4 regions of the Arthrobacter sp. CAN_A1 genome follow, and region 1 is predicted to be linked to each of the others. Evidence: riboswitches for the same ligand, from Rfam matches in the RefSeq annotation. Region 1 holds a riboswitch; each other region holds the start of a gene.

Region 1 (7,668 bases):
ATGTGATCCGCTGACGAGCTGCCCGTACCACCGGTGGTGATCAAGAGGTCTCCGGAGGCTCGGGCGAGGGACAGCTCGTCGAGGGCCTCGGCGCTGATGGCGGCGACGACGTCGTCAAGGTCGTCCTTGGCGCGGCCGGAGGTGTCGACATGCCCGCCCATCATCTGGACCAGGCCGGGGAGTTGGGGGCCGAACGTGTCGCGGACCTGTCCGGGCTCGGGCAGACCCGCCTCGATGACCTCGTCCCCCGTCAGGAGCAGCGAGACGCGGGGGGCGCGCAGCACAGGAAGGGTGTCGTACCCGCAGACAGCCGCGAGTGCGATCTGCGCCGGGTTCAGCGTGACGTTCGCGGGAATAGTTTCGCTACCCTCGGGGGCCTCTTCCCCGGCCGGACGAATGTGCTCCTGTGGTCGTGGCTCGTCCTGGCGTGCCCGGTCGTTACGGTCCAGGAGGTCTCCCCGGACGGCTCCGTGCTCCATCCGCAGGATTCCTGAAGTGCCATCGGGGACGACACCGCCGGTGAGGATGAACGTCGCCTCTCCAGAGGACAACGGTCCAGCACCCGAGTCGCGGTGCGGTGCGGGGCGCTGCCAGGGATGCTCCTCTTTCGGGGCGTGGCTGACCAGTTGCCAGGGCGGGTTGCCGCTGACTGCCCACCCATCCATAGCCGATGAGGCGTAGTGCGGGATGGCCTGCAGCGCCCGGACCGGCTCGGCCAGTGTCTGGCCCAGCGCTTCGGACAGGGGGACCGTCTGGTTCACGAGCGGTGTTCCCGCGTCGTAGGCCGCGCGGCGCGCCTGTTCCCACCCGAGGTTCCGTCCGGTGGCTGGGATCTCAGCCGGGTCGGTCGGCGGCGTTGCAGCAGTCGTGGATTCGTTCACGGGGGCTTCGCTCACGGGGCATCTGTCGGCGTAGGCTCGGCTGCTTCCCCGGTGGGGCATTGCCTGCGGGCGGCCTCAATGGCCGATTCCATGGCCACGGCCTCGGTGGCCTGCTGGCTGCCTACCGCGAGGCCAGCGGCGTAGCCCGCAATGAAGGTGGTCAGAGGTGCCGCGGGCCGCACAATGGAGTGCGCCGCATCCCCGGCGAGGGACAGGATGGCATCGATGTCGATGGTGGTGCCCTCAAGTTCGAAGGCTTCAATGAGCTGGGCGCTCCACTCCTGAAGGATCTGGTCCTGCTTTTTCATTGCTGCTCCTGAGGTTGAGGTCGGTGCCGTGCCTGAGACACCGAGTGATTGGGCGTCCGCCCAGGTGTCGACGTCAGCTGTGCTTCCCGCCGGAACGTCGATTGCTCTCCATTGCACCCTAGCAAGGAGTGCCTTCATCGATAGATTCTGGGCTCCCCCGTTGGTCTGGACCGCGGCGACGGCGGCGCGCAGGCTGTCCAGCCGGTACAGCGCAGCGAGCGGCTGGTCCCGGCCGCGGTCGTGCGCCATCACCGAGACCTCGGGACGCTGCGCCGCCGCAGCAAACAGAGCCGGAATGGCGTGCGTGATCCGGGGCATGTCGCAGGCGAGGACCAGCACCCACGGGGTGGCATCGTCGCCGAGATGGTCGACGGCGGCGGCCAGGGCGGCGGCCGGTCCACCGAATGGAGGGGACTCGCGGACGAACTCGCGGTCCGTCACCGGCGAACCGCCCGCGCTGGGATGGTCCTGCCGCGCGTCGGCGTCCGGCCCGACCACGATGGTGCGGCGGGCTGCAGCCACGGCATCGCAGGTCAGGCTGAGGAGCGTGCGGCCCCCGCTGTGTAGGCCTGCCTTGGCGATGCCACCGAGGCGCGACGATCTGCCCCCGGACAGCACAACCGCATGGAAATCGAGAGGTGCTGACGAACTCAAGCGGCGGACTCCGACCGAAGAAAAGCGCTCCACTGCGGTGCGGGTTGCTCAATTTCACGGTACTGCCAGGAGGCGCCACGCGGTGGCTGAGGGGTTACCCGCAGTTGCCAGCCCAGGGAGGCAAGGGTCTTGTCGCTCTTGTCGTTGTTGCAGCGGAGGCAGCATGCCACGAGATTCTCCCAACTGGACGCACCCCCGCGGGAGCGTGGAAACACATGATCGATAGTTGAAGCACTTTTCCCGCAGTAGGCGCACAGATGGTTGTCGCGCCGCAGCACTCCCCTGCGCGTCACCACAACGCTGTGACGGTACGGGATCTTCACATAGCGGTTGAGCAGAATAACCGAGGGACGACCCAGGACATCGGTGGGTCCCACCACTGGGTTCTCACCCTCCGCGACGACGCTGGCCTTTCCCGCCAGCACAAGGACCAGCGCCCGGCGGAAGGTCACTACCGCCAGTGGCTCATATCCAGCATTCAGAACGAGAGTGCGCATGCACATTCCTCTTTGCCGACTCCGGGCCTGCGTCCCTGTGGTCCGGGATAACAGGACGACAACTGACTTATTTAAAGTAAGGGTAGTTCGGCGGGCGCCCGGTTTGCTAATCCGGCGTCCCGGGCCAGGGCGTGTCGCCCCGCGGCGCCGTTGGGACGAGCGGCGTGGCCACAGCGGCATGGCGGCGGGGCAGCGGAGGTTAAAAGCGGGAGGACCCGGGGATCGGAATCCCCGGGTCCTCCCGATCACACGTTGTCTGGTTTAGCCGCCTACGCGGATGTAGACGGGGCCTGAGCCGAGGTCAGCTGGTGCGACGACGGTCTGGTTGCCGTTGAAACCACCGTGGACGGCCTGGCCGCCACCGATGTAGACGGCGATGTGTGCAACACCGGCGCCACCGTCGGCATAGTAGATGAGGTCGCCGGGGATGGCTTCGCCGGCTCCAACGGTGCGTCCCAGGGACAGGTAGCCTGCTGGCCAGCCGTGGAAGTTGATTCCGGCGGCGGCAAGGGCGTTGCTGACGAGGCGGGTGCAGTCCTGGGTGACCCCGAGCTGACCCTGCGCCGCGGCGGCAATGGTGGCTGCCACTCCCGAGGAAACTGCTGGTGCTTCCTTGGCTGCTGGCTTTTCGACTGGTGTTGCCTGGGCTGGTGCCGCCTGGGCGGGTGCTGCCTGGGCGGGTGCTGCCTGCTTAACCTCTGCAACAGGGGCGGCGGGTGCTGGCTCGGCGTCAACAACCTCTGCGGCCGGAGCCACTGCGGGAGCCTCCTCGAGTTCGACCACGGTCTCGGCCTGTGCCTCGACGACTGGTGCCTCGACGACGGCTGGGGCTGCAACAGCCTTGACCGGGGTGCGGTTGAAGGCGATCTCGGCGTCGGCCGGTGCCTCGACAACTGTTGGCGCTACCTGAACCTCCAAGGCCGAGGTGAGGGCGACGCGTTCGACCGACTCAAGCGAGAGGTCAGCGGCGTTCGCCGACACCCCGCCGGTCAGGACGAGGCCGGAGGCAGCGGCGATCACTGCTGCCTGGCGGCCTACACCGCCGGCGTTTTCAGTGACTGCCTTGGCCAGGGCCGAGAAGTTGGTGGCGTGGCGCTTGTCGGCGCGGTGACGTGCAATTGCTGCGCGAGTTGTCATTCTTGCGTTCTCCAAGGTTTAAGGGGGTCTTAGCTAACGCGGACGAAGCTTGCGCCGGGAAGGTCTGAAAGGGAGTGGAGGCCGGTGTTCATACCGTTCAGGCCACCGCTGATGACCTGGCCGTTGCCGACGTAGATTGCCACGTGGCCGCCGGTGATGACCAGGTCGCCTGCTGCCGGCGAACCGACAACCGAACCGAAGGCGAAGAAGCCGCTCGGGGCGATGTCTCCGACTGACTTACCGACCGATCGAAGTGCCTTCTCGACCATGGCGGTGCAATCCTGCGCAACACCAATCTGGGAGTAGGCGGATCCGACGAGCCCTGCTGCGATGTTGCCGGACGGTGCTGCCGGTGCTGGCTCCTCGGCGGCGGGCGCCGGAGTTGCTGCGACTGGAGCAGGTGCAGGTGCTGGAGCGGCGGGGGCCTCGACCGGCGCCTCGGCGGCCGGGGCAGCTTCCTGCACGACGGGTTCGACGACGGCGGCTGGTGCAACGGCTTCGGCTACTGGCTCAACGACGTCGGCCTGGACCTCAACGGCTGGTGCAGCTTCCACGACGGCGGGTGTTGCCGTGACGGCGGTGCGCTCGAAGGTGATCTCCGCGGTGGCGGCTGCGCTGACTGCATCTGCGGTCACCGATACCGAGTTCAGGGGGGTGGAGAGGGCAACGCGCTCGGCCTCGCCGATCCCGTGTGCCGGCAATCCGGCAGTCAGGACAAGCCCTGAGGCTGCGACGATGACGGCGGCCTGGCGGCCTACCGATCCGGCGTTCGAGGAGACAGCGGTGGAGATCGCCGTCAGGGGGCTGGTGTGCGTGCGGGCGGCCCTGTGGCGGCCCAGAGAAGAGCTAGTTGACACGTTTGATTGCCTCTCCCAATTGCCTGCGAGGTGAGCTGTCGGATTCGGATGGGAGTCACCCGGCCGCAACTTTCCTGTTGGAAACATGCGACTTAACCCCAAGGATTTCTTGCGAAATCCACTAATTGGTTCCCCCGCCTCTGCCATGCGAATTGTGCGAACGGACCCCGGGCAGTGGCAGAGCTAGGCGATCTGCTCGGGAGTGCCAAACCTATAAGAATTTGGCACGGGATCGACGGTACAGCAGATCGGCCACAATGTCACATTCCGGTCACGGAACGGTGTGGCCTTGGTTACAGCCAGCCCATGGGGTCGACGGTCTGGCCGTCAACCATCACTTCGAAGTGGAGGTGGCACCCGGTCGAGGCGCCGGTGCTGCCGCTCTGTGCGACTGCCTCGCCGCGGTCAACCTTTTGCCCCTCCTTGACGCTGCTGAGCGAGAGGTGGTTGTAGGTGGATTCAAGTCCGTTGCCGTGGTCGATCACCACACGGTTTCCTCCGCCGTAGGGGTGCCAGCCGGCGAAGGTGACGGTGCCGGCCGCTGCGGACAACACTTCGGTGCCGCAGGAGCTACTGAAGTCCTGTCCGGAGTGGAGTTCCCCACCCATCCCGGTAATCGGACTGACCCGGTAACCGAAGGGTGAGGTCATGATGAGATCGTCCAGCGGCGCGGACAACGATCCCCTGGCTGCGGCAGGCACGGCCGCGGACCCTGCGGCGGTCATGATCTCGGTGAGTTTGGCGTCGGCGTCGAACGTGCTCTGCAGTGCGGTGCGGCTGAAATCAACCAGTGCGGCGTCGGGAACCGTGATATCCCGCGGTGCAACTGTCGTTTCGGCGGCAGCAACGGCCTCACCGGTGGCGGCAGCCGTCTCCCCGGCCGGAATGGACGCGGCAGTGGTGGGCAGCGCGATGGTGAGGACCAGCCCTGACGCGGCGGCGGCAATGGCCACCTTCTGGCTCATCCCGGTCAGCGAAAGGTCGCTTCGGACCCGGGTGGCCCGACGTCGTCGCTCGAGCCGCTGGGCGTCTCTCGGGCGCGCTATTGGTACTGGGGCACCGGCACGGCGGCGTCCCGAAGCATGGTGCTTCGACAAAGGGTCCCTTTCGTATATGCCTGCGAAGTTAGCTGTCGGATTCGAGTCGGGAAAGAACTCGGTCCTGATCTGGTCCACTGACGCGGCACCGGATCCGGACTTCACCCCAAGGCGGCGAAACAGCCGTCATCGATGGGTCCTCCGCCCCTGTCACGGGTTCTCAGCATCCTGATCCGCTGACAGGGTTAGGCGTGCGGATCAGGTAACGCTGATGTATCAACGCCAGTTTTCCATTATCCGGGACCAGAAGCAAAAGAGATACGTTCGTTATCTTTTCCTGTGGATAACTTGCGGCAACAGTGCGCTGTTCTGCCCTAAACTACCGTCGGGCTGACCGAAACAAACACGTGTGCAGCAACCTCAGGCGGCAGTTCAAGAGCGCCTTCGATCCCCTCGACCCGGACCGACACGTAATCGCCGACCGTCTGCACGCTGATGACCGTTCCCGGTCGCAATCCGCCCTCATCAAGCTGTGACAGCAACTCAGGATCCACCTGAATAGGTTCGGCCAACCGGACCAGGGTGATGACCGATCCGGGCGGGTTGGTCCCGATCACTGACAGGAGGCTCAACACACCGGCGGTGAAGTTTTCGGTCGGCGGTCCGCCCAGCGCCTCAAGCCCGGGGATGGGGTTGCCGTAGGGAGATTCGGTGGGTTTTCCGAGCAGCTCGTAGAGGCGCTGTTCAACCCGTTCACTCATCACATGCTCCCAGCGGCAAGCCTCCTCATGGACGTACGCCCAGTCGAGGCCGATCACGTCGGAAAGCAAACGTTCAGCGAGACGGTGTTTACGCATGACACCGATGGCACGACGGCGGCCGAGGTCAGTAAATTCCAGGTGGCGGTCGCCCGAGACCACCACCAGCCCGTCGCGTTCCATCCGGCCGATGGTCTGCGACACGGTAGGGCCTGAGTGACGGAGCCGTTCGGCGATCCGGGCGCGGAGGGCAACAATGTTTTCCTCCTCCAGTTCCAGGATGGTCCGCAGGTACATCTCAGTGGTATCGATGAGGTCCGTCATGCGGTTCAGCTCCTAGGCACTGGTGCGGGTTGGATCAGCGGGCAGCTTGCGCGGTGGGAACGCGGCACGTAACGCCAGCGCCGAACGGGAGTTCTACGCCTCCCAAGGTTAACCCATTTCCTGCCGGCCAAGGCAATCAGCCGCCGCCGTCCACGCCTCCCGATGCGGTTCACAAATGTCGCCGGAGACCGCCAGTGCGGCAGAATGAAACCCGTCGCGAGTTGCACGCTTACCCCTTTGGAGGAACCATGAGTATTTCCCCGGACCACACAATCCCCGCTGGGCTCCTCCCCGCCGACGGGCGTTTCGGTGCCGGCCCCTCGAAGGTCCGTGACGGTCAACTGGAAGCACTCGCCCAGGCCGGGCGCACCCTGCTGGGCACCTCCCACCGGCAGGCGCCGGTGCGCAATCTTGTCGGGTCGATCCGGGACGGCCTGACCCAACTGTTCAGCGCACCGGACGGCTACGAAGTGATTCTGGGAGTCGGCGGGTCAACCGCTTTCTGGGATGTGGCGTCCTTTGGTCTGGTGGAGAACAAGGCCCAGCACCTGTCCTTCGGGGAATTTGGGTCCAAGTTCGCGTCGGCCACCAACCGGGCCCCGTTCCTCGACGCTTCGTCGGTGATCACCTCGGTGCCGGGGACCCGGCCCACCCCTCAGGCTGAGGCGGGAGTCGACGTCTACGCCTGGCCGCAGAACGAGACGTCCACCGGTGTTGCCGCCCCGGTTCACCGGGTGGATGGCGCCGCACCGGATGCGTTGGTCCTCATTGACGCGACCTCGGCCGCCGGCGGGCTGGACGTTGATGTCAGCGCTTCCGACGTCTACTACTTCGCCCCGCAGAAGAACTTCGCGTCCGACGGCGGCCTGTGGCTGGGCATGTTCTCCCCCGCAGCACTGGAACGCGCTGAACGCATCGCTGCCAGCGACCGGTGGATCCCCGACTTCCTGAGCCTCAAGACGGCCATCGACAATTCCCTCCTGAACCAGACCTACAACACACCGTCGCTGGCCACCCTGGTCACGCTGAACGCCCAGATCGAATGGCTGAACACCAGCGGCGGTCTGCGGTTCGCCGCCGCCCGGACCGCCGAGTCAGCGGGCCGGGTATACCGGTGGGCCGAGGCGTCCGGCGTCGCAACCCCCTTCGTGACCCGTGCCGAGGACCGCTCGAATGTCATCACGACGATCGACTTCGACGATTCTGTTGATGCGG
Region 2 (7,668 bases), on a different contig from region 1:
CGCGCAACCTGAGCCCCTAACTACCGACGTCCAGGAACGAACCTTCCCGGAAATCGGAGCAATTGCGCACGCTCCGCCACCTGATGCCCTCCTATTCTAGGAGCTGGCGCGGGTTAAGGCTAATCGCTGGTACTGTCCCCGTCACGGTCGACCACCGTCACGGCGTCATCGCCGCCCACCTGCGCACCGGCCGCCAGCACCGCCCCGGAATCCACGATGGCGCGGACAACCCGCGCTCCCGCTGGCACAGAGACCCCGTCCAGCAGGATCGAATCGACGACGACGGCGCCGGCGTCCACCACCGTGTCGGGCCCGATCACGCTGCGGGTCACCTCACCGTGGACGCGGCTCCCCGGTGACAGCAGCGAATCAGCGACGACGGCGCCCGTCCCGATAAACGCCGGCAACCGGCGGGGGCTGCCCGTGATGATGGGCCACTCCGGGTCGTCAAACCGCAGCCCCTTGCCGGCGAGCAGGTCACGGTGTGCCCGGTGATAGTTTTCCGGGGTGCCAAGGTCCAGCCAGTACCCGTCGAGGCGGTGTTCGACCACCGTCGAGTGCTTCACGAGGTGGGGCAGCAACTGGTCGCCGTAGTCGTCGAGCCCGCACTCTTCCTTCTCGAGCAGCTCCAGCGTGTCGAGGAGGTGCATGGCGTTGAAGAGGAAGACCTCGGTGGCCACCAGATTGGTTTTGGGCTGTTCAGGCTTGTATTCGAACCCGGTCACTGCACCATCGGCGACCTCCACCACACCGTGGGCTGAGGCGTCGCCGTCGAAACACGTCGTCACGATGGTGGCGGTCGCCTGAGCGTCCAGGTGGGTCTGCACGACGTCGCGGTAGTCCAGCTGGTACAGGTGGTCGGCGCTGAGCAGGAGCACCAGGTCCGGGTTGAACTCCCTGATGAATGCCGACTGCCGGAACAGGCTGTCAGCATTGCCATCGGCGAACCCCTCTCCCTGGCGGCCTTCGAAGGGCGGCAGGACATGCAACCCGCCGTTGGTGCGGTCCAGGTCCCACGGCCGCCCGTTGGCGAGGTGGTCGTTCAGCGACTTGGGCTGGTACTGCTGCACCATCCAGACATCCGAGAAACCACTGTGGTGCAGGTTTGAGAGGGGGATGTCGATCAGGCGGTAAGTGCCCGCGACGGGCAGGGCCGGCTTGGCGCGCCGGTCGGTCAAGGTACCCAGCCGTCCGCCGGCGCCTCCCGCCAGGACGATGGCGAGGACTTTGGGCTGCTTCATGACCGCGCTCCGGGTGAGGGCTGGTCGAGGATCCAATGGCTTTCGTCGAGTCGGGCCAGGATTTTCTTGCCGATCCGTTCCAGATCATGCACGTCATCCTCGGTCAGGGCGTCGAAGACCGTCTGCCGAACGTGTTCAACATGCGCTCTGGCCAGGAGCTGGACGTTGTTCAGCCCCTCTTCGGTGATCCGGGCTGTGGTCACCCGGCCGTCGCTGGCGCTGGGGCACCGGACCACCCAGCCGCGCTGCTCAAGCTTCTTCACCACATGACTCAGACGGGACAGGGAGGCGTTCGATCTCGCCGCCAGGTCGCTCATCGCGAGCGTGAATTCCTCGGTTTCGGAGAGCATCGCCAGGACGTGGTAGTCAAACAGGGTGATCTTCGCCTGCCGGAACAGGTGGGCATCGAGGGTGCCGGGCAAAATGGTGGTGACCGCATAAAGTGCCAGCCACGCCTGCCGTTCATCGGGGTTGAGCCATCGGACACCAGTCATCAATCAAGTCTGGCACAGAACCCCTCTGCGGGTACTGGGAGTGGGGCCCAACCTAGTCCCACACGGGCCGGGTGAGCTCCGGGTACTTCGCCGTCAACACATCCCCCGAAGACACGCCCCGCAGGCGCCGGCCCACCCACGGCGACAGGTAATCCCGCGCCCACTGGGCGTCGGCACGCAGCTGATCGATCCGCGAGGACGCCGGCACGGCCTCCAGCTCAGGAAGGTCAATCTCGTGGGAGGCCCTCAGCACTTCGAGCACCCGCTTAGCCATCAGGGTGTGACCGGCTGACGACATGTGCATCCGGTCGGTGTCCCAATAACCCCAGTTCTGGAACTCCCTGAACCGCCAGTAATCCACCACATCGGCGTGGTGCCGGTCGGCAATCTCGCGGACCAGCTCGTTGTAGATGGCGGTCCGGCCGCGGGTTTTGCCAAACACGGCCGACCCCACCGAATCAAACCCGGTGAACAGCACGACGGCGGCACCCGAGCTCGCCAGCCGGGCCACGCCGTCGTCATAGGCGGCCATCATCGCGTCAATGTCGATGCGCGGCCGCAGAATGTCGTTGCCGCCCGCGTAGATGGTGATCAACGTGGGCTGCAGGGCCAGCGCCCTGTCAACCTGTTCGTCAAGGACCTGGCGTACCTTTTTCCCACGAACGGCGAGATTCGCGTAGCCCCAGGAGCTGTCGGCGAGGATCAGCTGCTCGGCCACCCGGTCCGCCCACCCCCGCACACCGTTGGGGCTGGCCTGATGCCAGTCGCCGACGCCTTCAGTAAACGAATCGCCAAGAGCCACATATCGCTGAGAGAATTCCACTAGACGAGGCTACCCGTTCTTGCTGCGGGATAAGCTGACGTTGGCAAGCCTGCTGATAACTTTTTGCCGATGCACCCGCACGCTCCCCGTCAACCATCGAGAAGGACACCATGACCCAGCCCTCCGACACCCGGACCAAGCGCGCCGCGTTGATCATCAACCCGGTCAAGAATACCGGCGCTGACATTCGCGCGATCGTTTCGGAGCTCTGCGCTGCCGAGGGATGGGACGAGGTGCTCTACCTGGAGACGTCAGTGGATGATCCGGGCCGCGGCCAGGCGCAGGAAGCCGTTCACGCCGGAGTGGACGTGGTGATCGCCGCGGGCGGTGACGGGACGGTCCGCTGCGTGGCAGAGGTGGTCAATGGCACCGGTGTGGCGCTGGGCCTGATCCCCTTGGGCACCGGCAACCTGCTGGCCCGCAACCTGGATATCGCCGTCGACAATCCGCAGGAGGCCGCCAAGGCCGCCCTGTTCGGCACCGAACGCAACGTCGACGTTGTGCACGTCACCGTGGACCGCGCCCAGGACTCCCACGTGTTCCTGGTGATGGCGGGACTGGGCTTTGACGCGTCAATCATGGCGGATACCCGCGACGACCTGAAGGACAAGGTGGGCTGGCTCGCCTACGTCGATGCCGGCATCAGGAACCTGAGCGGCAAGCCCACCCGCACGCGCATCACCCTGGATGGCGGCGAGGTCATTGAGCGCCGGTTGCGCAGCGTGATGGGCGGAAACTGCGGCAAGATCATGGGTGGTCTCGAGATTTTCCCGGGCGCGAAGATCGACGACGGGCTGCTGGACATCATGACCGTGGCACCGACCGGCCGGCTGGGCTGGTTCGGTGTGGTCGGGAAACTGTTTGCCCGCGGGAAGGGCAAGGACCCGTCGCTGGAGTACTTCCAGTGCAGGGAAGCCGAGATTCAGCTCGACGAGCCGCAGGAAATCCAGCTTGACGGCGACCCGTTGGGCAAGGGCACACACATGTCGCTGAAGGTGGATGCCAACTCTTTGCGGTTGCGGATGCCGTACGGCAAGAAGGATCCGGCAGTCGTCACCAACCCGGAGCCCTGAGCCGCTCCGGTTTCCCACCGGACGGGCCCCGTGGAGGGGATTGTCTGGACAATCCCCTCCACGGGGCGTGAACACCGGGAACGACGGCGGGATTCCTGAGTTTTCCGTGAGTTAGAGCCTGGTTTGGGGGTCGATCTTTTCCCCGTCAACCAGGAGTTCAAAATGGAGGTGGCAGCCGGTTGAATTGCCGGTGCTGCCGACGGCGCCCAGGCCCTGGGCCTTGTTCACCTTTTGCCCGACGGTCACGCCAAGCACGCTGAGGTGGTTGTACGAGGTTTCGAGTCCGCCACCGTGGTCCACCACGATCCGCTGGCCGCCGCCGTAGGCATGCCACCCGGACTCCACCACGGTGCCGGCGCGGGAGGCCAGAACCGGGGTGCCGCAGGCGCCGGCGTAGTCGGTCCCGGTGTGCAGTTCGTCACCGAACCCGCCCATCGGGTTCACCCGGTAGCCAAACGATGAGGCGATTGGCGCGCCCTTGATCGGGGCGGCGAAGGTTGCGGCATCGCTGGACAGCACAGTGGTTTTGGCCGCCGGGGTGGAGGCCATGGCGAGCGGTGATTCCTTACCGAAGTCGATCGTGGCATCGGCGTCGGCGGTGACGGGCGCCGTCGGGCCCGCCGGCTCATGGGCGACGGGCGACGGTGACATCTCGGCCGACGGGAAGAAGGCCGTCAGGGTAAGGCCCGCCGCTGCGGCAAGTGCACCCGTGGCGAGCAGGGCTGATCGGCGGATGGGCGTGGGCTGAACGGGCGCGCGGCGGCGCCCGGAAGTGACCGGCTTGGGCAAAACAAGAGCCTCTCTGCAACGCCGGTGAAGTTAGCTGTCGGATTCGAGCAAGAGTTGACTCGGCCCACTGCTGCTTTCCGGCACGAGAGCGGGAAAGCGATGTGCGAAGGGCTGCACCCCGAAGGCAGGAAAACTGCCAAAAGATGGGTCCTCCACCCCTGCCACGGTGAATTGGGGGCCGGCTGCTGACAGGGTTAGGCGTGCAGGCCGGGAGCCACAATGATGCAGATGGCTCCCTACAAGGATAGGCCACCTAACGGAAAAGTTACAATTCCGTTACACAACTCACGGCGTGGCGACTAGCTCAGCTCCGATCGTCCCCTGCGCCAGTACCCCATGAAAGCAACCTGCTTACGGTCGATGCCGACGTCGCGCACCAGGTATCGCCGCAGCCCTCGAACCACTGCAGCTTCGCCGGCGATCCACGCGTAGAACGGGAGCGCGCCGGACGGTCGGTCGGGGTTGAGCGAGCTGGTGAGCGTCGAGGCGTTCAACCGCTGGGGGGTTTCCCACAGGATCGTCTCGTCGATGTTCACCTCTTCGGGCTCCGGGCCGGCCGCCACGGCAGCGGCGGCGGCGAGCGTCAGCCCGGCCCGCGAGGTGGGATCCACCCCGACGGCGAAGGGCACTGCCAGCGACACCCACCCGGGCACACGGACCGCGTCACGAACCGCCGCGTCCAGGAGTTCCCCGTGGGGGCGCTGCCCCCGGGCCAGCCAGGTGATCCGGACCGACGACCCGGTGAGAACGTCCTGAAAGTCGGCCGGGTCCGGCACCTCAAGGAACGCGTGCCCGCCGACATCGGTCGGCAGCGACTCAAGGATGGCGCTGATGGCGGGCACCGCTGTCTCGTCACCAGCCAGCAGAATGTGCTGGGCCAGCCCCGGGCGCCATTCGATCCCCCCGTAGGAACCGGCGGTGGTGCAGGTGGCGGCGTGGACGTTCGGGCCGATCAGCCAGATCCGGTCGCCCGGCGTCGCTGCGGCGGCCCAGAGCGACGCCGGGCCCCCGTTGCCTTCGGCGTCGAAGTGCATGACGAAGTCGACGTCGATCTCGGGTTGATCATCGCCGCACCGGGCTTCCCTCACCGTATAGGTGCGCATCGACCCCCGGACGGCCGGGTCCAGTGCCAGCCACTGCTGGTACCAGCCAGGCCCCCCGGTGGGCGCCTCGAGCAGCGCCCGCAGGTTCAGGCGGGGGGCGTCGTCGTCCCGGCTGGCCGGGATCATCACCTTGATGCGCAGATCGAGGCTGGGGCCCTGGACGCCGAAATCCTTCAGGCAGGCCCCACCAAAGGTGATGCGCTGGAAGTTGTCGCTCAGGCGCTGCACCCGGGTCACGACGACGTCGAACGCTGTCACTGCCGAGACTGCCGCTTCGGCGCGCTGGGCCTGGCGGGCGGTACGGTTGCTGACTTCGGTCATGATGCTGCCTCCAGGTGGTGCGCAGGCAGCGTGTCCTGCGGGTTAGGCAGATACCCCTGCCCGGTGGTCGAGTCGGATGGGGCCGTGGTGGGCCCGGCGTCGGAATGGTGGCGGCCCACCGGCACCACCATGGGGGTGCCGGAGACGGGGTCCGGGATAACGCGGCACTCCAGGCCGAATACCGAGGTGACTGTCTCCTCGGTCACGACGTCGGACGGGTTGCCCTCGGCGGCGATGCGGCCGTCCTTCATGGCGATCAGGTGGTCGGCGTAGCGCGCGGCGAGGTTGAGATCGTGGAGGACGATGGCAACGGTGATGCCGTCTCGCCGGTTCAGGTCGGTGATCAGGTCAAGCACTTCCACCTGGTGGGTGACGTCGAGGAAGGTGGTGGGCTCATCCAGCAGGAGAATGTCGGTCTGCTGTGCCAGGGCCATAGCAATCCAGACGCGTTGCCGTTGCCCGCCGGACAGCTCGTCAACAAAACGATCGGCGAGTTCGAGGGTGTCGGTCGCTTCGAGGGCCGCCGCGACGGCGGCGTCGTCGTCGTCAGTCCACTGCCTGAACCAGCCCTGGTGTGGGTAACGGCCGCGCCCCACCAAATCGGCGACGGTGATGCCGTCCGGGGCGACCGGGGTCTGCGGGAGCAATCCGAGGGTGCGGGCAACCGCGCGGGTGGACAGCGAGTGGATGTCCTTGCCGTCCAGGCTGACGACGCCGGCCGTAGGCTTGAGCAGCCGGGCCAGGCCGCGCAGCAGGGTGGATTTGCCGCACGCGTTGGCGCCGACGATGACGGTGACCTTGCCGGCCGGCAGTTCGACGGTGAGGTTCTGGACTACTGTGCGGTCGTCGTACGCGAGTGTCAGCTCGCTGGCGGTCAGCGCCATATCAGCCTCCCTGGCCTGTGCGGTTGGCGGTCACGAGCAGCCAGAGCAGGAACGGTGCGCCGAGGACGCCCGTCACCACGCCGACCGGCAGCGACACACCGGGAATCATGTTGGCGGCAACAAAATCGGCGCCGAGGACGATCACGGCGCCCACCAGGCCGGCTGCGGTCAGCGATACTGCGCCCTTGACGAGGCGCCGGGCGATCGGGCCGGCGAGGAACGCGACGAAGGCCACGGGCCCGGCCGCTGCGGTGGCGACGGCGGCGAGGGCAACTCCGACGGTGATCAGGGCCAGCCGGGACGGCTCCACCCGGATGCCGAGGCTCGCCGCGGTGTCGTCACCCAGTTCCAGGCCGCGCAGCCCCCGCGACAGGACCGCCGCGATGGGGACCAGCACCGCCATGGCGAGGAGCAGGATGGTGGCGCGGTCCCAGTTGCTGGAGTTCAGTGAGCCGTTCAGCCAGACGAGCGCATCGGACGCCGTGCGGATGTCGGTCCGGGTCAGGAGGAAGCTGACCAGGGCGTGCATGACGGCGGCGAAGCCGATTCCCACCAGGATCAGCCGGTACCCGGCCACTGATCCGCGCCGGGACAGCAGGTAGATGGCCGCCGCGACGGCGAGCGCCCCGACCAGGGCGGAGAGGGAGACTGTGACACCGGCTGCACCGAAGAGCACGATCGCCGCCACCGCCGAGGCACTGGCGCCGTACGTGATCCCGATGATGTCCGGGCTGGCGAGCGGGTTGCGCAGCATGGTCTGGAAGATGGTGCCCGCCAAACCGAAGGCCACGCCGATGAGGACGCCGATCACCGCGCGGGGCAGCTTGTTTTCCATCACGATGAAGGTGGCGCCAGGAATGTCGGCGCCGCCGAGGATCCTGAAGAAGTCGGGAATGGTCACGGTGTAGGTGCCGAGGAGGACTGTGACGGAGAACAGGGC
Region 3 (7,668 bases), on a different contig from region 1:
AGTTCGATGAGGCGATGATCACTGGCGAATCCCGCACCGTCCAACGCACGGTCGGTGATGTGGTGGTCGCGGGAACTGTGGCAACCGATAACGCGGTGCGGGTGAGGGTAACCGCGGTCGGGTCCGATACCACTCTGGCCGGGATTCAGCGCCTGGTCGCTGAGGCGCAGGCCTCGTCGTCGAAGGCTCAGGCCCTCGCTGACAGGGCCGCTGCGCTGTTGTTCTACTTTGCGCTGGTCGCCGGCATTCTTACTTTCATCGCGTGGATCCTGCTGGGCAGCCCCGATGACGCGGTCATCCGGACCGTGACGGTCCTGGTCATTGCCTGCCCGCACGCCCTCGGGCTGGCCATCCCGCTCGTGATCGCCATTTCGACGGAACGTGCGGCGAAGTCCGGTGTGTTGATCAAGAACAGGATGGCGTTGGAGCGCATGCGCACTGTCGACGTCGTCCTGTTCGACAAAACAGGGACCCTCACCGAAGGTCGGCACGCAGTCACCGCCACCGTCACCTCCGGAGCAATGAGCGATGCGGAAATGTTGGCGCTGGCCGCGGCGGCCGAGTCCGACAGCGAACATCCGGTGGCACGGGCCATCGTCAAGGCGGCTATGGACATGTCAGCGGCGAAGGCGTTCGGTTACCGCGGCAGCAGCTTTTCGTCGATGACGGGGCGTGGTGTCCGGGCGGCGGTCAGCGGGTCCGAGATCACCGTGGGTGGCCCGAATATGCTCAAGGAACTTCTACTGGAGACACCTTCGGACCTGATCGCTACCGTCCAGGACTGGGTCGGACGGGGCGCCTCCGTGCTGCATGTGGTCCGCGACGGCGTCGTCATTGGTGCAGTGCGACTTGAAGACCGGGTGAGGGATGAATCGCGGGCGGCGGTGAAAGCGCTCCAGGCCCGGGGTGTCAAGGTCGCCATGATTACCGGGGACGCACGCCAGGTGGCGGAGGCGGTCGGAGCTGAACTCGGTATCGATGAAGTCTTCGCTGACGTGTTGCCCCAGGATAAGGACTCCAAGGTCGCCGATCTGCAGTCCCGTGGCCTGAAAGTGGCGATGGTTGGCGACGGCGTGAACGACGCCCCCGCGCTGGCCCGAGCCGAGGTGGGAATCGCTATTGGTGCCGGTACCGACGTCGCAATGGAATCCGCTGGGGTGGTGCTGGCGGGCAATGATCCACGATCAGTTTTGGCGATGATCGACTTGTCCCGGGCCAGCTACCGGAAGATGATTCAAAACCTGGTGTGGGCCACTGGATACAACCTGATCGCTGTGCCTTTGGCCGCCGGCGTGCTGGCGTTCGCCGGTTTTGTCCTCTCGCCCGCGGCTGGTGCGGTACTGATGAGTGTCTCGACCATTGTGGTCGCGTTGAACGCTCAGCTACTGCGCAGGATCGATCTCAGCCCCGAACGCTTCACCACTGTGTAGCGGGGTGGGATGACTCCGGGCGCGTTCCTCCGGATTGGAGGACGAAGCCATGAATTCACTAGACTGGAGACAGCCGACGGACAGGAAAGGGTAAGGGCAGTGGCAGGCACGATCAGGCGAAAGGCAGTGCTGGATCTGTCGCGATCAGCCCTCACCTTTCTGTGGTTTACCGCCGTAATTATCGGCATCCTCGCGATGCACGTATGGATGGGCGGTCACGGCCCGTCAACGCACGGTGTTTCAGCGCAGGGTGCCTTAGCCCACGGCGCAGTGCTCTCAACCAATTCCATGACGTCGCACACCGAATCTGCCACGTCCACCAACGGTTCGCACCACGTCCAGGCAAACGATGCCCCCGCCGCCTCCTCTGAGGGGAGTGCCGGGGAACTGGTTCAAGGATGCGCTGGGTCCTGCGGCAATGACGGTGCGGTCCTCGGAATGTGTCTCCTCGCGGTCATCGTCGTCGCCGTGCTGGCGTTCCTGGTACGTTCCGGCCGGTTCGTTCCCGGGTCAGTACTCCTGCGCGGTCCGCCGCTGATCCGTCTACGACCCCTATCGATCCCTGCTCCTTCTCTGATCCAACTCTGTATCAGCCGGACGTAAAACACCGGCACCTGCCATCTTCGTGTGCTGCTCACATGATCGCGCACTCAGGCATGCAAGCCCAGTACGGGCCCCACAGACTATTCATCAGATGAATTCACAAAGGATCAGATCACCATGAAGCGTTACCTTTCCTTCTCAGTATTGAGCGTCGCAGCCGTCATCACCCTCGCGGGGTGCGGAAGCGACAACGATCCGGCTACCCCGGCGGCCGAGCCAACGGCGTCCACCCAGGAAACAACCACCCCGACAGAATCGGGGGCTGAGGTGTCCACCGAGCACAACAACGCCGATGCCATGTTCGCTCAGATGATGATTCCCCACCACCAACAGGCAGTGGAAATGAGCGAGATGATGCTCGTTAAGGGCAACATCAGTGCCGAGATTACCGACCTCGCCACCAGGATCAAAGATGCGCAGGGTCCCGAGATTGAAACAATGACCAACTGGTTGGAGGCCTGGGACCGGCCGGTCATGCCTGAAGGTGGCATGGAGGGCCACGACATGGGGTCCATGGGTGGCATGGACGGGATGATGGACGAGGATCAGATGGTTGACCTCGAATCAGCCGAGGGCGACGACGCGGCCAGACTGTTCCTCGAATCCATGACCGAACACCACGAAGGGGCAGTGGACATGGCTCAGGAAGAAATCGACAACGGCGAGAACCCTGAAGCGATCGCCCTCGCCGAGACGATTGTGGAAACCCAGCAGGCCGAAATCCTGGAGATGGACGAGTTGCTCGCCGAGCTCTAATCTGCCACCGATTTTAAGTGGGGAGGGCCAATCTGTGGCGCTCCCCACTCGCTCCTATTTTGACTTCAAGGACTATTGACATGCCTCGTATTCACCGCTCTTTACCCCGCCCACGACGGGCTGCCCCGGCGGTGGTCATGACCGCAGCGATCCTCGTCGTTACCGCTTGCTCACCACAACCCCCGCAGGGAGCCAACAGCGCCAGTACCGCGGCCCCGTCAGTCAGCGCGGAGGGTTATCCAACCGGTCACGTCCATGGCATGAGCGTGGATCCCAGCACAAACCGTGTCCTCCTCGCCACCCACGATGGCTTGTTCGACGTCTCAGAATCGCCCGCAAGTCAGATCGGCCCGACCATCGACCTGATGGGGTTCACCGCGGCAGGGAACGGTGACCTTTACGCCTCCGGTCATCCCGGTCCGGGAACCGACCTGCCCGACCCGGTGGGGCTGATCCGGTCCACCGACCAAGGCCAGACCTGGCAGCCGCTGTCCCGACAAGGAGAGTCCGACTTCCACGCCCTCGCCGCCACCGGCGCTGGGATAGTCGGTTTCGACGGCCAGCTCCAGACCAGTGCTGAGGGGGCGTCGTGGGAACCCGTTGATGAACAGATTCCCGTGTTCAACCTGGGCGCAACGGCCCGCGACAGTGTTGTACTGGCGACCACCGAGGAAGGCCTGCAGCGTTCCACCGACGACGGCGAAACGTGGGCTTCCGTGCCCGGAGCACCCCTGCTGATGCTCACGGCCCTTTCACAAGGAGCAACAGCCGGGATCACACCCGAGGGACAGATTCACACCAGTGATGACGCGGGGTTAACCTGGACCGAACAAGGAACAGTCCCCGGCCAGGTAGCGGCAATCGCAACCCACCTGCTAAAGGATTCCACCCAGCGCATCTGGGTCGCGACCGAAAACGGTGTCCAGGTCTCCAACGACAACGGGCAAACCTTCACGGACATCAGATCGAGCCACCAGTAAACGCGGGGTTAGGATGGCCGATCGAAATCCGGAAGCCCTGGGATCACCGCATGATACCGGGAGAGGGGCTAGCGCAGCAGCCTGCTGATTGCCTGTGTTGCTTCCTTAACCTTCGCGTCAACGGCTTTGGAGGACCCGCTGGTTTCGGCCTCCTTTGCTGCGGAGACGACACAGTGTTGCAAATGATTTTCCAGCAGGCCCAGACTCACGGCGTGCATGGCACTATTGACCGCCGCGACCTGGGTGAGAATATCGATGCAGTACTGATCCTCATCGACCATCCGCGCTATCCCGCGGACCTGTCCTTCGATGCGCTTCAGGCGCCGTAGATAGGCCGCCTTGTCTGGGGAGTAACCGTGTACTCCGCCAGCGGGAACCGGCTGGGCCGTTGCCCGGGACTCCGCCGTGGAACCTTCAGTGGAGGCTGCTTTCGGTGTGTCAATGGTCGTGCTCCGAGGTCCTGCTCCGGCGTTCACGGTCTATCCTTTCAATACCAACCGACCTGCTCGGGTAGTGCCCGGACAGGATCGATGGTGGGTCCCCAACGGCGCACTCCGCGCAGCCTTCTAAGTATTATCGATGTTTCGAACAGTCGCGAACGCGTGGACGTCGGAATCGGTTCCCTCCTCCGCCAGCGCTCCGCTATTCCTGGGAGCACCCTGAAAGGTTGCTGAATTCCGTTACCGTAATGTGACTTAAATACCAGGGTGGGGTATTCTCATTTGAGTGATCCTGGCATCCGCCGAGGTCATATTCCCGCGCAGAATGCCGAGTCCTGCCACTGCACCGGGAGCCGTTCGCACAATCCAGATGGCAGGGACGGGGGAACCACGTTTCCACCGGGCCACCGCACGCGGTGACCCTCGGGGTTAAGTCGATCCGACTATCCAGAGCAGAACCTGCAGCATCGTTAGCGATCGCAGGACAGCACAGATAGCGGTCGGCCGGGTGACTCCCATCCGAACCCGACAGCTCACCCCGCAGGCATGGGAGAGGCAAAACACCATGTCACGTACGTCCATTCCTGCACGCCACCGCGCCGCAACCACCCACTCCGTCGCCCTCACCGGCCTGGCCTACTCCGCGAAGACCAATGCCGTCGCACTGGGCAAGCCAGCCATCATCGCAGCCGCAACCGGCAGCCTCGTCTTCTCCGTCGGAGCCGCCGCCCACGCGGGAACCTACACTCAGGACACCGCACCCGCGCAGACGACAACCGTTTCGGCGCCGACTGCAGGTGTTCACACTGTCGTTGCCGGTGACACTCTGGGTGCGATCGCCTCACTGCACGGCATCAACCTCGATACCCTGTTGGCCCAGAACGGCCTCTCCTACGCCTCAGTGATCTACCCCGGACAGCAGATCCAGCTCACCGGCGGTCCAAGCGCAGCCGTCAGCCCCGCTACCGTTCCGGCCGCACCCGCGACACAGGCCTTTGCCGCGGCACCGGCCCCTGCGTCACCGGCGCCCGCCGCCGCGCCGGCCATGATGTCCCTGGCCTCGGGTTCCATTACTCCCATCGCGCCGGAAACCCCGTCAGTTCCCGCGAGCGGCGTCGGCTCAGCACTGGTCGCCTCGGCATACGGGCAGCTCGGCTCCATCCAGGACTGCACCATTCTCGTCGAGCGGGCGCTGCGCTCCATCGGCCTGAACGTCGGAGACCTCGGCCCCCTGCAGTTCGACCAGTACGGAACCCGGGTCTCGACCCCGGCCCCCGGTGACCTCGTCGTCCGCCCCGGCCACATCGCCATCTACGTCGGGAACGGAAACGTCATCAGCAGCGGCATGAACGGTTCAAACCTCACCATCGAGCACCCGCTGTCCGACCTCGCCGGTTCCTACTTCGTGCGAGTCAACGGCTAATACCCGACCTTGCGGAAATGCTCCGCAAGCCGATCAAAAGTGGCAGGTGTCCTGAGCGGAGGGCACCTGCCACTTTTGGTTCGCGGAGTCGGGTCAGACCGTCGCGGATCCTGCCGTTCGCCACGCCCTTACATCGAGTCGATCGAGGCGATAAGTATCTCGGCTGCTCGGCGGGCTTGCCGTGCGGGTTCGGTGGTTCCGCTGATCGCGGCAGTGGTTTGTGCGCCTTCGGCCAGGATGGCCAGCTGGGCGGCAAGTTCGGTTGTTCCTCCGGCGTCGGCGACGAGGCGGCCGAGGTATTCCTGGAACGAGTGTTTGTGGAGCCGCGCTACCTCGGCGACTGCGGGCGAAACGGCCCCGAGCTCGCCGAAGGCGTTGATGAAGCCGCAGCCCCGAAATGAGTCGCTGGCAAACCAGTCGGCGAGGTAGTCGTAAACAGCCAGAAGTCGGTCTTCGGGGGAGGCGGCACGGTCAACGGCTGTTGTGACGCCGTCGGTCCAGAGCTGATGCCGGTATTGCAGTACCGCGAGGACTATCGCTTCTTTTGACGGGAACAACCGGTAGAGCCGTTTCAGCGACACCCCGGATGCCTCTCGCAAAGCGTCCATTCCTACCGCCTGGATGCCGCGTGCGTAGTACAGCGCGTCAGCGGCCTCGATCACGCTGTCGCGTACTTTTCCCTCGTCCATTGTTCAAGTGTACTTGCGGGAGAACCATCGTTCCCGTACAGTCGGTGAAACGTAGAGAACGCTCGTTCTCACACTATTGGAGGGACACTCACATGCCGTTCATCACTGTCGGAAACGAGAATTCGGCGCCAGTGCAGGCGTATTTCGAGGACCACGGAACCGGTCAGCCAGTGGTGCTGATCCACGGGTACCCGCTTGATGGGTCGTCCTGGGAGAAACAGAGCGCAGCCCTGCTTGATGCGGGCTACCGAGTGATTACCTACGATCGACGCGGTTTCGGCCGGTCCTCCAAGCCGACCACCGGCCACGACTACGACACGTACGCTGCCGACCTGGCCGCCGTTCTGGAATCGTTGGACCTTCGCGAAGCTGTCCTGGTCGGGTTCTCCATGGGAACCGGCGAGGTGGGTCGCTACCTCGGAACCTACGGTTCAGAGCGTGTCGCGAAGGCAGTATTCCTCGGATCGCTGCAGCCCTTCTTGTTGAAGACCGACGACAATCCAGCCGGGGTCCCTCAGGAGGTCTTCGACGGGCTCCTTGAGGCAGTCAAGTCGGACCGGTACGCATTCTTCACCAACTTTTTCGATGACTTCTTCAATACAAGCGAGAATCTCGGCACCCGTCTCAGCGAGGAGGCCCTGGCGGCGAACAAGAACCTCGCCTACGCGGCGTCGTCCTACGCGTCCGTGTGGGCGCAGCCCACCTGGCTCACCGACTTCCGTGCCGACGTCGCCAAGATCACGGTGCCCTCCCTGATCGTGCACGGCACCGCCGATAATATTCTGCCGATCGACTCGACGGGACGCGAGTTCCACAAGGCTCTTCCTGAGGCCGAGTACGTCGAGATCGACGGAGCCCCGCATGGCATGCTCTGGACCCATGCCGCGGAGGTCAACGACATCCTTCTTGGCTTCCTCGCCAAGTAATTGACAGAAAACGGAGAAGAACAATGACCGATCAGCACACACTGGACCGCGCTCAACAGCTGAAGGCGCTGCATACAGCACCGGAGATTCTTCGGGTCGTCAATGTTTGGGATGCCATCAGCGCGGCGACTGTCGCAGCCCTACCGGAATCCAAGGCGATTGCCACGGCTGGTCACTCAATTGCCGCCGCCCATGGCTACGCCGACGGCGCTATGCCGTTAGAGACGGCGCTTGCCGGGATCAAGACCATCGTCGACGCCGTCGACCTCCCTGTCACGGCCGATCTCGATGACGGCTACGAGAACCCGGCAGAGACAATCCGTCGAGCGATCGGGCTCGGCGTCGTCGGCGCCAACGTCGAAGACCGCCTTCGCCCTTTCGAGGAGTCGGTTGCCCGTGTGCGAGCCATCGTCACCGCAGC
Region 4 (7,668 bases), on a different contig from region 1:
GTCGTCAGAGGACGTGGAGTCGCAGGCCGTGCCGCAGGCTGTGGCCGACAGCAAAACGGCGATGCCAAATCCGGCCGCCAATTTGCGGGAGGTGCGCGCCATGTCAGGTTTTCCTTCCCGGCGTCTCCACAATCACGGTCGTCGACTTCACCACTGCGACGGCCACCGAACCAGGCTCCAGCCCGAGGTCGCGGACGGCTTCGGCGCTCATCAGCGACACCACGCGATGCGGTCCGCACTGCAGCTCCACCTGGGCCATGACCTTGTCCGACACCACCCGCGTCACCAGGCCAACGAACCGGTTGCGTGCCGAACTGGCCATTCCTGACGGGTCATCAGGGAGCACAGCGCGCTCGCGGGCGAGGTGTGCCAGTTCGAGCCCGTCCACCGTGGTGACTCCGGACTCTGACTTCGCACCGGATAAGGTGCCATCCTCCACCCAGCGGCGTACCGTATCGGTGCTGACCCCAAGATAGTGGGCAGCATCCTTAATCCGTATCTGCGACATAAACTGCACTCTATCGCAGCAGATGCGGCCGTGCAGGGCTTCTTCACTAAATCCTGTTGGCACACACCGGCCGCAGGTGGGTAGCCGCCAACGCTGCGCTTTCCTCGACAAACCGGGGGAGCCAGCCCAGTAGCCCGTGGTCAGGCTCGGAGGGGACCATGATGAGCGTCGACGTTGAGCACTGGCTCAGATTCGTGAAGGCCCGCAGCGCGTGGTAATCCGAGGTCACCACAATCATCGTGTCCCACCCCCGGTCCGCAGCGAGCCGGGCCAGGGCTCTGGCCTCGCCGCGGGTGGTGCGCGGATCCGGCTCAAAGCACACCCGGGATACGTGGGCTGGACGCCTGCATAACTTGTCGGCGTCGACGTTCCCCGGAGTGTCAGTGTTGGACATGACCAGAACCGGTGCGAGTTCGGCCGCCACCAGCTCCTGCCCCACCGGGAGGCGTTCAGAACTGTCACCGGCCAGCACCACGACGGCGTCCGCTTGGACACCCGCCACATAGTCGGCATCGAAAACCGGAGGATTGGTGAACAGGGAGTAGCAGGCAAGAAGCCAGACACACAGAAGGGCGGCCACTGCCGTCACTGATCGCCGCAGCCACGGCCAGAAGGCACTGGTGGCTGGGGGGATCTTCACTGGACAAAGCTTACGGGCAGGCCAGCCAGAGATGGGGGACCAGCAGCGGCCGGAGCGCCGATCCACCCGTTGATACCCGCGTGGCGCGTTTGGAACTGCACCCAATCCGTGGTGAGGTGGGGCATGAGCGGCACTCGCCGTCGTCGTCGGCGTATGCCGCATGCCGGGCCCGCGGGCCCTGGTTTGAGCCGGGCGGGCTTATCAGGCTAAGATGATACGTCGGTCATATGTTCTACAGGAGTTCCCATTAAGAGCGATCTCAGTTCGCCTTTGATATTCAATGTCAAGGACCTCGGGCGCAGCCCGGGCAGCATGCGAACAATCGAAGAACATGTACCCGCACCAAAGGATTTCGGTGTGGTTCTCATTGGTGTTCAGGAAGGTTCCCCTGTGGAACTGGATCTGAGACTTGAGGCAGTACATGAAGGCATTCTGGTATCAGGTACCGCAGACGTCGAGATAGTGGGCGAGTGCGGCCGGTGCCTTGATCCCATCAGGTACGGCAGCAGCATCGATGTGCAAGAGCTTTTCTACTACGACGACGTCGAGTTGTCCGAGGGAGATGAACTTGTTGAAGAGCACCGGGTTGATCGGGATTCAATTGATCTTGAGCCGGTGCTTCGGGACGCAGTGGTAACGTCGCTGCCGTTCCAGCCGGTATGCCGGGAAGACTGTGAGGGTCTGTGTTCTGAATGTGGAGCACGCCTCGCGGATGACCCCGATCATCAGCACGAAATTTTGGATCCCCGTTGGTCCGCCCTTACCGGGCTGACTGGCACTGCAGCGTCAAGCGACGCGGCAACAAGTACAGAGTCTGTCGAGAGAGAAGAGAGTTAGTCGTGGCTGTTCCTAAGCGGAAAATGTCCCGCTCGAATACCCGTGCACGTCGGTCCCAGTGGAAGGCAACTGCCCCCAAACTGGTGAAGACCGTGGAGAACGGCCGCGTTACCTACAGCCTGGCTCACCAGGCCAAGGTAGTAACCGACTCCGCCGGCACTGCACTGTTCCTTGAGTACAAGGGACGCAAAGTAGCCGACGTATAACGACCGCTGCGTGCCTCGGCAACGGGGTTCCCGCAGCGTTCTTATGCGAATGCGTAAGTAAACGTGGCTAATACTGAAGACCTTTTGAAGCGTCTCGGTGTCTCTATTGACGCCGGGACGCTTCGTCTTGCCCTGACGCACCGTTCGTTTGCCTACGAGCAGGGGGGCATCCCCACGAACGAGCGCCTTGAGTTCCTGGGCGATTCGGTGCTGGGGCTTGCTGTCACTGACGCGCTGTACCGCGACAACCCCGACCTGTCCGAGGGTGACCTCGCCAAGCGGCGGTCCGCCGTCGTCAGCACCCGTGCGCTGGCGGGAATAGCACGCGAGCTTGACCTGGGTCAGCATGTCCTGCTGGGTCAGGGGGAGAAGCTCACTGACGGCAAAAACAAGTCGTCAATCCTGGCCGACACCATGGAAGCCGTCATCGGCGCCACCTACCTCAGCAACGGCATCGAGGTCGCCCGCGCCATGGTGATGCGGCTGGTTGCACCACTTCTCGGCAGCGCCGCGGCAATGGGCGCCGGCACCGACTGGAAGACCAGCATCCAGGAGATCGCCGCCGCACGCCGGCTCGGCGTCATCGACTACAAGGTGACCGGCTCCGGACCCGACCACGCCCGCACCTTCGAGGCACTCCTCACCGTGGGTGGGCTGCCGTATGGCTCAGGATCCGGCCCGTCGAAGAAGGAAGCCGAGCAGGAAGCGGCCGCCGCGTCGTGGAAGATGCTGCGGGTCATTGCGGCGGAACCCAAGTCGTCCGCCTACTCGGTGACGGTCCCCGCCGCCGCTTCGTCGGCTGAGGAATTCTCCGAACCCGACCCGGCTACCACAGCTTCCACCGAGTCAGCCTAAGCTTCACCATGCCCGAACTTCCCGAGGTCGAGGTGGTGCGCCGCGGCCTGGCCCGCTGGGTGCTGGGGCGAACCATTGACGACGTCGACATCCTCGACTCCCGGTCCATCCGCCGTCACGGGCTCGGCGCGGAGGACTTCGCCGGCAACCTCGGGGGAGCCCGGGTGCTTGACGTGGTGCGGCGCGGGAAGTTCCTGTGGCTGCCGTTGGCCGCTCCGGATGAGGGCGGTTCCCCCGGGGTGGCCTCCGCTGATTGTGTAGTTCCAGTTGCTCTGATGGCGCACCTGGGGATGAGCGGGCAGTTGCTGGTCAAAGACGCGGGCTCGCCCGAGGAGAAGCACCTCCGGGTCAGGTTGACCCTGTCGGCTGCAGAGGATCCCTCCACCGGACCCTTGCCAGCGGAGCTGCGGTTTGTCGACCAAAGGATTTTTGGCGGCCTCTTTGTGACATCGATGGTGTCGACCGATGATGGCCAGCCGGGTGGGCTGGGCGAGAGCCCGCTGCCTCTGATTCCGGTTGAGGCGTCCCACATTGCCCGCGATCCGCTGGATCCGGCGTTCTCCTTTGACTCCTTCTTCGCGAAGCTGCGGCGGCGCAAGACGGGCATCAAGCGCGCATTGCTCGATCAGGGCCTGATCTCCGGGATCGGCAACATCTACGCCGATGAAGCGCTGTGGGCGGCCAGGGTCCATTACGCCCGACCGACCGACACCATGCGCCGCGCCGACGCGCTGCGGCTGGTGGACGCCAGTCGCGACGTGATGGCACGGGCGCTCGAAGCCGGCGGCACCAGCTTCGACTCGCTCTACGTGAACGTCAATGGAACCTCCGGCTACTTTGAGCGGTCCCTCAACGCCTACGGCAGGGAGGGTGAACCCTGCACCCGCTGTGCCGCGGACCCGTCCTTCCAGGGTTTTTCCCTGATCCGGCGGGAGATGTTTATGAACCGGTCGTCCTTCAGCTGCCCGCGGTGCCAGCCCAGACCCCGCAACGGCCGCTGGTAGACCTGCCCCTGGCCCACCCGGTACCTGCCCCTGACCTTTGGCCCTGCCCCTGCCCTTTGCCCACTGGATGGCCGGATTCGCTGGGCATGTCCGGAACTCTCCACCGAATCGGCCCCTACACTGGGCAAACTCCTCTGAGAATGGCTTGGGCGGCTCCCGCAGCGGGTCTACCGCCCGGGCTCACTTCTCCTCCACCAGAGAGAATTGCCCACTTAGCGCAAGTCACCCTGCTGCGCCCTCCACGGGTGGGTAACCATGGGGCATGGACACCGTGAAAACCCTTCAAAAGCTTGGCGGCGTGGCACGCCGTAAGGAACTAACCCGAGCCGGCCTGGGCAGCGTACACCTCGGGGCTGCCCTGGCCAAAGGTGAGGTGGTAAGCCCCATGCCGGGCGTCTTCGCGCTGCCCGACACCGCGGGGAGCCTCCTCATCGCAACCTGTGCCAAGGCGGAACTCGCATGCATCAGCGCCGCAGCGCACCGAAATCTCTGGATACTGCGTCAGCCCCATATGGTCCATGTGAGCGTCAATCACAGCCGGCCGCTGGGAGAACGATTCGTTGTCCATCGTGCCCAGTCGCCTCTGAGCATGATTGATATCTGCGTGCAATGCGTCAGCTGCCTGCCAGAGCTTGATGCGCTGTGCATTCTGGAGTCGGCTGTGGTGCGGGGGTTTGTAGCACCACGTGAGCTGCTGGCCGCCCTGGCCGGGAAACGTAATGCGCGGGAGCGGGGAGTGGCCCGGCTGATCGATCCCCACTCGCAGTCCATTATCGAGACGGCCGCCCGCTATCACCTCCGACGGGCAGGACTCAACCCCCAGACACAGGTGTACATCAAGGGTGTGGAACCGGACACCTTCCTGGAGCTTGTCCGCCGTGGTCTCCGACGTCCCCGATCCGATGTCAGCACCGAGGGAGGTCATTCAACAGCACACTGCCCCCGTAACCTAAATGTGACAAAACCCCAAACCGAAATGTACAGTAGACGGCACGCCGGGTTCCGTTCAACTCAGCGTCCTCCCGACAGATTGCCTAATTCTGCCGCTGCCGTGAGGTCCGTTCGCATACATCCGGCAGAAGCGGGGGAACCAGTAGTGGTCGTCGAGAGACGGCCTAGGGGTGAAGGCGTGATAGTGCGCCCGGGTGGCTCCCATCCGAATCCGACAGCTAACTTCGCAGGCACTGGGAGAGGCAACATCATGTCCAAGAACCGTTATATCGCGCGCCACCGTGCGACCCCGCCAAGCGCCATGCAGACCGTTTCGAAGGCAGTCAGCTCACACGCTGGCGCTATCGGCCGTCCAGCAGCAGTCGTCGTTGCAGCATCAGGTCTGATGTTGAGCGCCGGACTTCCCGCCAACGCTGCAGGCGAAATCAACGTCCAGGCCGCGCCTGCACCAGTCGCTCAGGCTGCCAGCGCCCCGGCACCCGGCACCTCCAGCCACACCGTTCAGGCGGGAGATACTCTCGGCAGCATCGCCGGCACCTACGGTGTCAGCGTCGAGGCACTCTTCGCCGCCAACGGCCTCGGCTGGGACTCGGTCATCTTCCCAGGTGACGTCATCTCACTGTCCGGTAACGCTGGCCAGGCTACCCAGGTAGCAGCACCAGCAGCACCTGCACCGGCGCCAGCGACTCAGGTAGCTGCACCAGCTGCCCCCGCCGAAACCAGCAACCTGGGCATCACCACCGCCTCCGAGGACATCCAGCCCATCGGCGCGGCGTCCACCGGCGGCCAGGTGTCCAGTGCAGGTATCGCGGGAACCGCGCAGTCGATGGTCGGCTCACCGTACGTCTTCGGTGGCACCAGCTCAACCGCTGGCTGGGACTGCTCGGGCTTCGTCCAGTGGGTCTACGCCCAGCACGGCATCGACCTGCCCCGCACCAGCCAGGCACAGATGGGCGCGCTGACCCCCACCAGCAACCCACAGCCCGGCGACCTCGTCGTCCAAAATGGTGGCGGACACATCGGTATCTACATCGGTGGCGGCCAGATGGTCAGCGCCCTGAACCCAAGCCAGGGCACCCTCGTCCACGCGGTCAGCGCCATGCCACTGGTGGGGTATTACACCCTCTAAGCCCCCAGCCCCGCCTCTGCGGACCGGGAATTAGCAGTGAAGGCACCACCGGAGAGATCCGGTGGTGCCTTCATGCTTTTGCTCAGTTGGAGAGACGTGCGGCGTCGTACCAGCGAAGAACCCGCAATGCCCGGAGGGTGTTCCACCGGCTCGATGTACCAACGGGTTCTTCGAATCGGAAGTGGACCGCCCCGGGGTGAGTGTTCTCCAGCAGCCAACGTCCATTTGTCCGACGCTTGGCGCGCACGTGATCGACTGCCTCGGTCAGCCTCGGATCGGCTGGCCCGCCGCGGAGAGCGAAATAGCTCGTCGCTTTGAGCAGGTCATAGTGCCAGCGCGGAGGGTACGAGAACTCAAGCCATCGGGGGTTCACCACCTCGCCTGTGCGCAACGACCGGAACAGACTGCGTCGAAGCAGATACTCCTCACCCGCGTGGCGGGCCCGGCCGACCTCGTCTGATCCACCGGTGCGACGCTCCCACCTCAGTAAAGCGTCGATCACGTCAAGAGTGCTGGCGAACGATCCCGGCGCCGCAGGCGACTCGGCCCAGCAGTTCCAGCCTCCGTCAGGCAGCTGGTCGGCCAGGAGCCGCTCAACCACCGGACCGACGTCGATGCCGAGATAGGTGCCGATCAGGACAGTGCCGGCATTGATGCAGCAGTCGACCTCCCCGGCGAAGAACGGCACCCCGTCATACTCCCACCGGCAGTTGCGGGCGACCAACTGTGCCGTCTCCCGCATCACCGCGCTGTCCGGCGGAACGCCCAGATGGCACAGGTCCAGCAGCACGGGGTAGGTGGCGGTCCATGGTTGCCTGGGCTGCTCACCTGGCGACCCGGTCTGGTCCGTGGCGGGTGACGGGAACGCCGGCGGCGGCTTGCTGGCGGCCAAGGCCCGCGCGGTACTCTCGGCGAACTCCGCGGTATGTGGAAAGCACGCCCCGTCCGCCCACTGTCCGTCAGGCGCCCGTAGCGCGAGCAGCCGAGCGCCCCACCCCTCATGTTCCACCCGCGCCCGCTCAACGACCACCTCATCCTGCGGGGCGTCGAGGAGGTGGCTGAACACCTGCCAACGGATCGCCGGATCGCCCTTCAGCAGCCACCGCACCACCGGGTCATCCTCGGCCATCGGTGGCGTCTGGGGAACATAGGGATCGTACTTCCTCAGCGAAGTTTCCACCGTCGCACTGTAATCGACGGCAATAGCGCAGTAAAGATACAGCAGTATAGGAGCGCGGGCACAGGATATTCATCCCAACGCCAGAATGGTCGCGGTCACACCACAAGCCAGTGTGGACGAAAGCCACGTCTGTGCCGTTGTGCTTCCCGGTCAGACGGCTCGCCGCTAGGGTGAGCCCATGACACAAACGGATGGCGACGGTGCAGGACCGTCGAACGGAGTGCGGCGGGGAATCACCGAGCCCGCCCATCAGGGCGACGAACTGACCACCACCCTCGGCTTCCTCCAACGCCAACGCGACCTGGTCGCCTGGAAGGTGGGAGGCGCTGACGACGCAGCCCTCCGCGCAGTCGCCACC

The links. Region 1 has a riboswitch for cyclic di-AMP ahead of IWX62_RS10260 (hypothetical protein). Riboswitches for the same ligand answer to the same signal wherever they lie in the genome.
Region 2: it holds a riboswitch for cyclic di-AMP, as region 1 does, so the genes downstream of both, IWX62_RS16210 (M23 family metallopeptidase) here and IWX62_RS10260 (hypothetical protein) in region 1, are expected to answer to the same signal.
Region 3: it holds a riboswitch for cyclic di-AMP, as region 1 does, so the genes downstream of both, IWX62_RS12930 (C40 family peptidase) here and IWX62_RS10260 (hypothetical protein) in region 1, are expected to answer to the same signal.
Region 4: it holds a riboswitch for cyclic di-AMP, as region 1 does, so the genes downstream of both, IWX62_RS07090 (NlpC/P60 family protein) here and IWX62_RS10260 (hypothetical protein) in region 1, are expected to answer to the same signal.

The regions. Positions count from the first base shown of each region.
Region 1 is NZ_JADOUR010000007.1:105,929-113,596, forward strand. Features, by position in the region: gene IWX62_RS10235 (molybdopterin molybdotransferase MoeA) at 1-896, opposite strand, end outside; gene IWX62_RS10245 (NTP transferase domain-containing protein) at 893-1,843, opposite strand; gene IWX62_RS10250 (HNH endonuclease) at 1,840-2,340, opposite strand; gene IWX62_RS10255 (NlpC/P60 family protein) at 2,602-3,477, opposite strand; gene IWX62_RS10260 (hypothetical protein) at 3,507-4,334, opposite strand; cyclic di-AMP (ydaO/yuaA leader) riboswitch at 4,340-4,503, opposite strand; gene IWX62_RS10265 (M23 family metallopeptidase) at 4,628-5,431, opposite strand; cyclic di-AMP (ydaO/yuaA leader) riboswitch at 5,434-5,607, opposite strand; gene IWX62_RS10270 (metal-dependent transcriptional regulator) at 5,746-6,453, opposite strand; gene serC (phosphoserine transaminase) at 6,702-7,668, shown strand, end outside.
Region 2 is NZ_JADOUR010000002.1:248,436-256,103, forward strand. Features, by position in the region: gene IWX62_RS03960 (glucose-1-phosphate adenylyltransferase family protein) at 120-1,241, opposite strand; gene IWX62_RS03965 (MarR family winged helix-turn-helix transcriptional regulator) at 1,238-1,735, opposite strand; gene IWX62_RS03970 (SGNH/GDSL hydrolase family protein) at 1,788-2,558, opposite strand; gene IWX62_RS03975 (diacylglycerol/lipid kinase family protein) at 2,669-3,631, shown strand; gene IWX62_RS16210 (M23 family metallopeptidase) at 3,743-4,420, opposite strand; cyclic di-AMP (ydaO/yuaA leader) riboswitch at 4,425-4,614, opposite strand; gene IWX62_RS03985 (siderophore-interacting protein) at 4,720-5,844, opposite strand; gene IWX62_RS03990 (ABC transporter ATP-binding protein) at 5,841-6,728, opposite strand; gene IWX62_RS03995 (FecCD family ABC transporter permease) at 6,730-7,668, opposite strand, start outside.
Region 3 is NZ_JADOUR010000012.1:24,164-31,831, reverse strand. Features, by position in the region: gene IWX62_RS12955 (heavy metal translocating P-type ATPase) at 1-1,430, shown strand, start outside; gene IWX62_RS12950 (hypothetical protein) at 1,530-2,033, shown strand; gene IWX62_RS12945 (DUF305 domain-containing protein) at 2,151-2,789, shown strand; gene IWX62_RS12940 (F510_1955 family glycosylhydrolase) at 2,870-3,769, shown strand; gene IWX62_RS12935 (metal-sensitive transcriptional regulator) at 3,838-4,245, opposite strand; cyclic di-AMP (ydaO/yuaA leader) riboswitch at 4,558-4,771, shown strand; gene IWX62_RS12930 (C40 family peptidase) at 4,775-5,632, shown strand; gene IWX62_RS12925 (TetR/AcrR family transcriptional regulator) at 5,761-6,321, opposite strand; gene IWX62_RS12920 (alpha/beta fold hydrolase) at 6,414-7,247, shown strand; partial or broken gene IWX62_RS12915 (isocitrate lyase/PEP mutase family protein) at 7,271-7,668, shown strand, end outside.
Region 4 is NZ_JADOUR010000004.1:257,474-265,141, reverse strand. Features, by position in the region: gene modA (molybdate ABC transporter substrate-binding protein) at 1-102, opposite strand, end outside; gene IWX62_RS07125 (TOBE domain-containing protein) at 104-508, opposite strand; gene IWX62_RS07120 (YdcF family protein) at 555-1,148, opposite strand; gene IWX62_RS07115 (YceD family protein) at 1,419-1,985, shown strand; gene rpmF (50S ribosomal protein L32) at 1,988-2,191, shown strand; gene rnc (ribonuclease III) at 2,255-3,046, shown strand; gene mutM (bifunctional DNA-formamidopyrimidine glycosylase/DNA-(apurinic or apyrimidinic site) lyase) at 3,055-4,050, shown strand; gene IWX62_RS07095 (hypothetical protein) at 4,367-4,975, opposite strand; cyclic di-AMP (ydaO/yuaA leader) riboswitch at 5,088-5,248, shown strand; gene IWX62_RS07090 (NlpC/P60 family protein) at 5,252-6,130, shown strand; gene IWX62_RS07085 (hypothetical protein) at 6,213-7,310, opposite strand; gene IWX62_RS07080 (DinB family protein) at 7,489-7,668, shown strand, end outside.